Undibacterium sp. KW1: one gene and its partner. The protein of the gene in region 1 interacts with the protein of each later gene in a pairwise test. Links are inferred from orthologs where the notes say so. Each region holds a gene or a part of one and is shown in the gene's direction. Other genes may lie near its edges.

Region 1 (4,479 bases):
TATGATACATATACGCCGCGCTGAAGTTTCAGATGCGGCCCAACTGCAAAGGGTGTTCGCCAGTGGCGGCACCTATGCAGGTACTTTGCAATTGCCACATCCAACAACAGAGATATGGCAAGAGAGGCTGGAAAAGGCTGACCCCAATGATACCCGCCTGGTTGCCATCTATGATGGCGTGGTGGTGGGTATGGCCAGCCTGCATATGGAAAAAAAGCAAAGGCGTAGTCATGTTGCCTCGCTAGGCATGGGCGTGGCCGACTCTTTTTCCGGACGCGGAATAGGCACGGCGCTGTTGACCGAGCTGCTGAATTTATCGGATAACTGGCTCAACCTCCTGCGTCTGGAATTGACGGTGTTTTGTGATAACACGGCCGCCATCCATCTGTATAAAAAATTTGGCTTTGAAAAAGAGGGTACCATGCGTGCCTACGCTTTTCGCAATGGCCAGTATGTCGATAGTTATGCCATGGCGCGCCTGCATCCCAAGCAGGCGATGATACCGTTGAGGGAAACCTGAGGTCAGCATGGAATTGAAGTTTTGCCCTGTATGTGCAACATCCCTCATAGAACGTCCCGATGAACAGGAAGCAGGCAAGCTCAGGCTGGCCTGTCCTGAAGGGCATTGGACCCATTGGGACAATCCCCTGCCCGTACTGGCTGCCCTGGTCGAGTTTGAAGACAAGATACTGCTGGCACGCAATGCTGCTTGGCCAGAAAATACCTTTGCCCTCATCACCGGCTTCATGGAGCGCGGCGAAACCCCGGAGCAGGGCGTAGCCCGTGAGCTCAAGGAAGAAACCAATCTCGATGCCGATGAAGTAAAGCTCATTGGTGTCTATGAGTTCATCCGTAAAAACGAGCTCATCATCGCCTATCACGTCAAAGCATCCGGCACGGTCAGCCTGTCGCCAGAGTTGCTGGAATACCGTCTTATAGAACCCGAAAAACTCAGGCCATGGAATGCCGGTACTGGTCATGCCATGGCAGACTGGATGCGTACACGAGGCCTGGAACCGGTTTACAGGGAGTGGGAAAGTAAATAGCTTGAGTCTTTTGCAATGCAAAACGACGATGGGCTAAAAATGCCCGGAAGGGCAGGGCTACATGCGTAATTACCAATAAAAAAACCAGTTTAACAATTGTTTTGGTGAAATACCTCCAATAAGTAAGCCAGCAGTAAGTTTACTGTCTAAGATGAGAATGTAGGCTTTAAACGAAGATTCTTTGGTTTTGCACCATTTTCGTGCGGAAACTTTTTAAAATATTTGGTCTTTTGTTGTTAGTCTGCTGCGATGCACCATACGAATGAAAATTCCGGTAGAATTGGTGCATCAATTGTCGGGCGAATTAGCTTACTCAATTTGTATTTCTGGGGAAATCATGCAATTCAATAAAGAACTGGATGCACGTGGACTGAACTGTCCTCTTCCAATTTTAAAGACTAAAAAGGCACTGGCCGAAATGCTCACTGGTGAAGTGTTGCATGTGCTGGCGACAGATCCTGGTTCGGTCAGGGACTTCAAGGCCTTTTCCAAGCAAACCGGCAATGAACTGTTGTCGCATCAGGAAGGCAGTAAAGAGTTTGAGTATTTCATCAAGCGCAAATAAGTCTGTCCAGTCTGCATATACCCATCGGCAAAGCAGCAAATAAAAACCCGCAACCTGTTGCGGGTTTTTTGTATTCAGGAATGCACTTTTCATATTTGACGTATCTCTGGCCCAGTCTCAAGCATGGGTGGATTAGGCATTCTGCTCTAGTGGCAAAGTGGATTAAAAAGAACGCTCGTGCTAAATTGTGCAAAATCTTGATGTTTTCGTTTTATAATCAATAGAATTTACGTATACGTCAATTTGCGGGCGCGAAAGCGCAGTAAGATAAGATGTTTGGTGCAGCAGTGCGGTGCACGCCGCCCAGGTCGCCCGCAATGTAAAAGTACGTCAGGCAGCAAGTTTTCAGTATCAAGCATTAACATTCGTAGCAAGTTTCGTATAAATCGGTATTAAATTCGGTATTCCCCAATTAGCTCATAAAGGCAGAACTATGAAAGTCCTGGTACCAGTCAAACGCGTCGTCGATTACAACGTCAAAGTACGTGTCAAATCTGATGGCTCTGGCGTTGATATCGCCAACGTCAAAATGTCCATGAACCCATTTGATGAAATCGCTGTTGAAGAAGCGACCCGCCTGAAAGAAGCTGGCGTCGTGACTGAAGTCGTGGCTGTTTCTTGCGGTGTGGCGCAATGCCAGGAAACCCTGCGCACTGCCATGGCGATTGGTGCTGATCGCGGCATCCTGGTCGAAAGCGATGTAGAGCTGCAACCGCTGGCCGTAGCCAAATTGCTCAAGGCACTGGCTGACAAAGAACAACCACAATTGATCATCCTCGGCAAACAGGCGATTGATGATGATTGCAACCAGACTGGTCAGATGCTGGCAGCCTTGCTGGGCTGGCCACAAGCGACGTTCGCTTCCAAAGTGACGGTTGCTGATGGTAAAGCCACAGTCACCCGCGAAGTCGATGGCGGCCTGGAAACATTGTCCCTGACATTGCCAGCGATCATCACCACAGACTTGCGTCTGAATGAGCCACGTTATGTGACTTTGCCTAACATCATGAAGGCCAAGAAAAAACAACTGGACAATGTCAAACCAGCAGACCTGGGTGTGGACGTTGCTTCCCGCGTCAAGACTCTGAAAGTCACTGAGCCACCAAAACGCAGCGCCGGTATCAAGGTACCTGACGTAGCGACCCTGGTTGCCAAGCTGCGCAATGAAGCCAAGGTTATTGGCTGATAGCTTTCAGCTTTCATAAAGACAGAATTTAAGAATAATTTTTGTTGCCGGGATATTGATCCTGACAACACATCAAGTGGAAGACATCATGACTACACTCGTCATCGCTGAACACGACAACGCTGGCCTCAAGGGCAGCACATTGAATACCGTCACTGCTGCTGCACAATGCGGCGCAGATGTACACGTACTGGTTGCTGGCCACAATGCCGGTGCTGCCGCAACTGCTGCTGCACAAATCGCTGGCGTCAGCAAAGTATTGCATGCAGATGCACCACATTTTGCTGACGGCCTGGCAGAAAACATTGCTGAGCAAGTGTTGGCAATTGCATCTGGCTACAGCCACATCCTGGCACCGGCAACCGCCTACGGCAAAAACATTTTGCCACGCGTAGCTGCCAGGCTTGACGTATCGCAAATCTCTGAAATCACCAAGGTGGATAGCCCAGACACTTTCGAGCGTCCTATCTATGCTGGTAACGCCATCGCTACCGTACAATCGACAGATGCAATCAAGGTCATCACTGTACGTACAACAGGTTTTGATGCTGCTGCCACTGGTGGTTCTGCTGCTGTGGAAACTGTGGCTGCCGTTGCTGATTCTGGCAAATCGGCTTTCGTTTCCCGCGAAGTGGCAAAGTCTGACCGTCCTGAATTGACAGCAGCCAAAGTCATCGTTTCCGGTGGCCGTGGCATGGGTTCTGGCGACAACTTCAAGATTCTGGAGCCATTGGCCGACAAGCTGGGTGCAGCCATGGGTGCATCCCGTGCTGCAGTGGATGCTGGCTTTGTGCCGAATGACTGGCAAGTTGGACAGACCGGCAAAATCGTTGCTCCAACGCTGTATATCGCCGTCGGTATCTCGGGCGCGATCCAGCATCTGGCCGGTATGAAAGATTCTAAAACTATCGTTGCTATCAACAAAGATCCAGAAGCACCGATCTTCTCGGTCGCTGACTATGGCATCGTGGGCGATCTGTTTGATATCGTTCCGCAATTGGTTGCTGAACTGGGCTAAAAAAACCTAAGAACCTGTTCACGATCTGTAGCGAGCGGGCGTCAGCGAGGCGAAGAGCAGCGCAAAAAGCGGAATGTACTTAAGTACATGAGCATTTTGAGCAGCGCATGAGCCTCGATCACGCCCGCGCAGTAAGATCGTGAGCAGGTTCTAATTTGTTGGCCGCTACGGTGGCCTGATTGGGGCAGGTAAGCGGTTTATCGCACTATTTCTGGCGATCTTCCTGACCTGCCCCTTTTTCTTTTTTTGGGATACAAAAATGAGCTATGTTGCCCCTGTCAAGGACATGCTGTTCCTCATCAATGAACTGGCTGGTCTGGCGGAAGTGAATGCCTTGCCTGGCTGTGAAGATGCAACGGCAGAAACAGTAGAAGCAGTGCTGGAAGAAAACGCCAAGTTTGCCAGTGAAGTGGTCGCGCCGCTGAACTGGCCAGGTGATCAGACACCGAGTTATTGGAAGGACGGTGAAGTCTTCACCACCAAGGGCTTTAAAGAAGCCTTCAAGATGTTTGGAGAGGCAGGCTGGCAGGGTGTGCAGCATCCGCAGGAATTTGGTGGCCAGGGCTTGCCCAAGCTGGTGGCGACACCTTGCATAGAAATGTTGAATGCGGCCAGTATCTCGTTTGCCCTTTGCCCATTGCTGACTGATGGCGCAATTGAAGCC
Region 2 (3,854 bases), 860 kb from region 1 along the record:
CCTGCCAGTCGGCAATCCTCTGGAAAAGACAACTTTGGTCGGCCCATTGGTCGATGCGGCTTCTTTTGATGCCATGCAAAGTGCTTTGGCAGTTGCCAAATCCGAGCAAGGCCAGGTATTTGGCGGTGAACGCAAAGTAATTACGGGCAATGAAGGCGGCTATTACGTCAGCCCGGCTCTGGTAGAAATGCCAAGCCAGACGGCGTCCATGCATCATGAAACCTTTGCGCCCATCATGTACATCGTGCGTTACAAGGATTTGCAACAAGCCATCAGCCTCAATAACGAAGTTCCGCAAGGCTTGTCGTCTTCTATCTTCACGACAGATATGCGCGAAGCTGAGACCTTTGTCTCTGCTGCTGGCAGTGACTGCGGTATTGCCAATGTCAATATCGGCCCTTCTGGCGCTGAAATTGGCGGCGCATTTGGCGGCGAGAAAGAAACAGGCGGTGGCCGCGAATCTGGTTCTGACGCGTGGAAAGCCTATATGCGTCGTACTACGAATACCTTTAACTACAGCAATTCCTTGCCATTAGCACAAGGCATCAGTTTTGATATTTGATCCAGATCAAATTGATTAGTTTTAAGAAGACCGCCTTTTGGCGGTCTTTGACTTTATAGGAACAGAAATTAGTTTTAATATTTCATCTTCAGCGACCCAAGCAGCCAGAAGAATAAAAAGACTTATGAAAAAAGCACTCACTTGCAAGGACATCAAACAGTTGGAGCAACTGCCAAATGTCGGCAAGGCAACGGTTGCTGACTTGCATCTGCTGGGGATTATCGAGCCAAAGCAACTCAAGGGACGCAATCCCTACCAGATGTATGATGAACTTTGCGCCATGACTAAAGTCAGGCATGACCCCTGCGTCTACGACGTTTTCATTTCCATAGTAAAATTCATGGACGGTGATCCGCCCCTTGCCTGGTGGCACTACACCGCAGAGCGTAAGGCCCATCTTGCATCACCCTCCTCACTCTAAGCCCATTCCTGATAAAATTACTCAAGTTTGTTATACTTGACCAAAATGCTCAACAACTCAGGGCATTCAGCTTTTTCTTGCGTGGAGTATCTCCGGAGTAACATATGCGACTGACCACCAAAGGACGTTTTGCCGTGACGGCCATGATAGACCTGGCTCTGCGTCAGGATAAGGGACCAGTGACCCTGGCGGGCATCAGCCAGCGTCAGGATATTTCCCTTTCCTATCTTGAACAATTGTTTGGAAAACTGCGTCGCCATGAAATTGTTGAATCCGTGCGTGGGCCCGGTGGCGGCTATAATCTTGCCCGCAAGGCACAAAATGTGACTGTTGCCGATATTATCATCGCCGTTGATGAGCCCCTTGATGCAACGCAATGCGGCGGCAAAGGCAATTGCCATGGCAGCGACCATGAAAATGGCCTGCACTGCATGACGCACGACCTGTGGGCGACGCTGAACGCCAAAATGGTCGATTACCTGGACTCTGTTTCACTCCAGGACCTGGTCAATCAGCAAAGACAGAAAGCATCAGAAAACCATGTAGTCGTCATGCACCATACGCATGTCAATCACATTGCCTCTTGAATATTTGGAGTTTTGAATGAACGCCCCTTTGGAAAAAAGCCTGCTCGACACTTTAAAGTCACCGCACTTCCCTATCTACATGGATTATTCGGCGACGACACCGGTCGATCCTCGTGTTGCTGACAAGATGATTCCCTTCCTGCGTGCGCAGTATGGCAATCCTGCGTCACGCAGCCACATGTACGGCTGGGATGCAGAAAAAGCCGTAGAAGATGCACGTGCGCAAGTGGCAGACCTGGTCAATGCGGACCCGCGTGAAATCATCTGGACTTCTGGTGCGACGGAAAGCAATAACCTCGCACTCAAGGGTGCGGCAAATTTTTACAAATCCAAAGGCAAGCACATCATCACAGTAAAGACAGAGCACAAGGCTGTGCTGGATACTGTCCGTGAACTGGAGCGTCAAGGCTTTGAAGCCACTTACCTGCAGCCAGGTGATGATGGCCTCATCACAGTCGAACAACTGAAGGCGGCTATTCGTCCCGACACCATCCTGGTATCCGTGATGTGGGTCAACAATGAAATTGGCGTCATCCAGCCTATCGCTGAAATTGGCGAGCTGTGCCGCGAGAAAGGCATCGTGTTCCATTCCGATGCAGCCCAAGCCACTGGCAAGGTGCATATCGACCTGGAAAATACCAAGGTTGACCTGGTGTCCTTCTCTGCCCATAAAACTTATGGCCCAAAAGGCATAGGTGCACTGTACATCCGCCGCAAACCACGTGTACGCCTGGAAGCGCAGATGCACGGCGGCGGTCATGAGCGCGGCTTTCGCTCCGGCACACTGGCAACACATCAGATTGCCGGCATGGGCGAAGCCTTCCGTATTGCCAAAGAAGAAATGGAAAGCGAACTGGCACATGTGCGCACCATGCGTGACCGTCTGGCCAAAGGCTTGCAAGAAATTGAAGAAACCTATGTCAATGGTGACATGGAACACCGTGTACCACACAACCTGAATGTCAGTTTCAATTATGTTGAAGGTGAATCCCTGATCATGGCGATCAAGGATATCGCGGTCTCCTCCGGCTCTGCCTGTACTTCTGCAAGTCTGGAACCATCTTATGTATTGCGCGCACTGGGTCGCAGTGACGAACTGGCGCACAGCTCTATACGCTTTACCATAGGCCGCTTTACAACTGAAGAAGACATCGACTTTACGATAGACCTGCTGAAAACCAAGGTTGCCAAGTTGCGTGAATTGTCGCCTCTCTGGGATATGTACAAGGACGGCATTGATATCTCCACGATCCAGTGGGCTGCGCATTAATTCAATTTGAATGCGTATTTGAAAAAAACGCATTTGAGAAACGCATGTAAGAAACACATGCAAGAAAAATAAGGAGCATCAAAATGGCTTACTCAGAAAAAGTGTTGGATCACTATGAAAATCCACGTAATGTCGGCGCTTTTGAAAAAGGCGATGACACAGTAGGTACCGGCATGGTCGGAGCACCAGCTTGCGGCGACGTCATGAAATTGCAAATCAAGGTAGGCGCTGATGGCGTTATTCAGGATGCGAAATTCAAGACTTATGGTTGCGGCTCTGCAATTGCCTCCTCTTCCCTGGTAACTGAATGGGTCAAGGGCAAGACTTTGGATCAGGCACTGGAAATCAAGAACACAGCCATTGCTGAAGAACTGGCACTGCCGCCAGTCAAGATTCACTGTTCCATCCTGGCGGAAGATGCAATCAAAGCTGCTGTGCTCGATTACAAAAACAAGCACGGCGCTGAACAAAGCGCCTGAAACTAGTTTCAAGATTCGCGTCAAGAAAACTGGCAACAAAAGTTTAGTAGCAAAAAACTGGAATAAATATGGCTATCACACTCACAGAAAAAGCGGCAAAACATGTGACCCGTTATATGGAACGTCGCGGCAAAGGCATAGGCCTGCGCTTTGGGGTACGTACTACCGGCTGCTCAGGCATGGCTTACAAGCTTGAGTATGTGGATGAAGTCGGTAACGACGACCAGATTTTTGAATCGCATGGTGTCAAGGTATTTGTTGACCCTAAAAGCCTGCCTTATATTGATGGCACAGAGCTTGATTTTGCCCGCGAAGGCTTGAACGAAGGCTTTAAATTCTACAACCCCAACGTCAAGAACGAATGTGGATGTGGCGAAAGTTTTAGGATTTAAGGCTGGCGCAGATGCAGAATCATTTTGAGCTGTTCCAGTTGCCACAGCAGTTTGCACTTGATCAGGGACAACTGGATGCAGCTTACCGTGAGGTGCAGAATCAGGTGCACCCGGATAAGTTTGTGCAGGCCAGCGAAGCTGAA

Evidence for each region. Proteins that work in one complex are often made in the same cells at the same time.
Region 2: the proteins of UNDKW_RS17010 (region 1) and UNDKW_RS13220 interact in binary tests that used the Escherichia coli proteins (3 or more experiments, as listed by UniProt). The link is inferred for Undibacterium sp. KW1 from one-to-one orthologs.

The regions. Positions count from the first base shown.
Region 1 is NZ_AP018439.1:3,791,781-3,796,259, reverse strand. Bases 1-2,997 are described here. They hold UNDKW_RS17010 (sulfurtransferase TusA family protein), read left to right. Parts: upstream 1-1,383; coding sequence 1,384-1,611; downstream 1,612-2,997. Other genes in these bases: UNDKW_RS17000 (electron transfer flavoprotein subunit alpha/FixB family protein), read left to right, coding at 2,886-2,997; UNDKW_RS17005 (electron transfer flavoprotein subunit beta/FixA family protein), read left to right, coding at 2,045-2,797; UNDKW_RS17015 (NUDIX domain-containing protein), read left to right, coding at 528-1,046; UNDKW_RS17020 (GNAT family N-acetyltransferase), read left to right, coding at 2-520; alaS (alanine--tRNA ligase), read left to right, coding at 1-5. Also shown: more of UNDKW_RS17000, read left to right, coding at 2,998-3,815; UNDKW_RS16995 (acyl-CoA dehydrogenase), read left to right, coding at 4,075-4,479. UniProt on the Escherichia coli protein: Sulfur carrier protein involved in sulfur trafficking in the cell. Part of a sulfur-relay system required for 2-thiolation during synthesis of 2-thiouridine of the modified wobble base 5-methylaminomethyl-2-thiouridine (mnm(5)s(2)U) in tRNA.
Region 2 is NZ_AP018439.1:2,937,080-2,940,933, forward strand. Bases 738-3,713 are described here. They hold UNDKW_RS13220 (IscS subfamily cysteine desulfurase), read left to right. Parts: upstream 738-1,586; coding sequence 1,587-2,840; downstream 2,841-3,713. Other genes in these bases: UNDKW_RS13210 (helix-hairpin-helix domain-containing protein), read left to right, coding at 738-983; iscR (Fe-S cluster assembly transcriptional regulator IscR), read left to right, coding at 1,088-1,570; iscU (Fe-S cluster assembly scaffold IscU), read left to right, coding at 2,924-3,319; iscA (iron-sulfur cluster assembly protein IscA), read left to right, coding at 3,388-3,711. Also shown: UNDKW_RS13205 (aldehyde dehydrogenase family protein), read left to right, coding at 1-562; more of UNDKW_RS13210, read left to right, coding at 687-737; Fe-S protein assembly co-chaperone HscB, read left to right, coding at 3,723-3,854. UniProt on the Escherichia coli protein: Master enzyme that delivers sulfur to a number of partners involved in Fe-S cluster assembly, tRNA modification or cofactor biosynthesis. Catalyzes the removal of elemental sulfur from cysteine to produce alanine.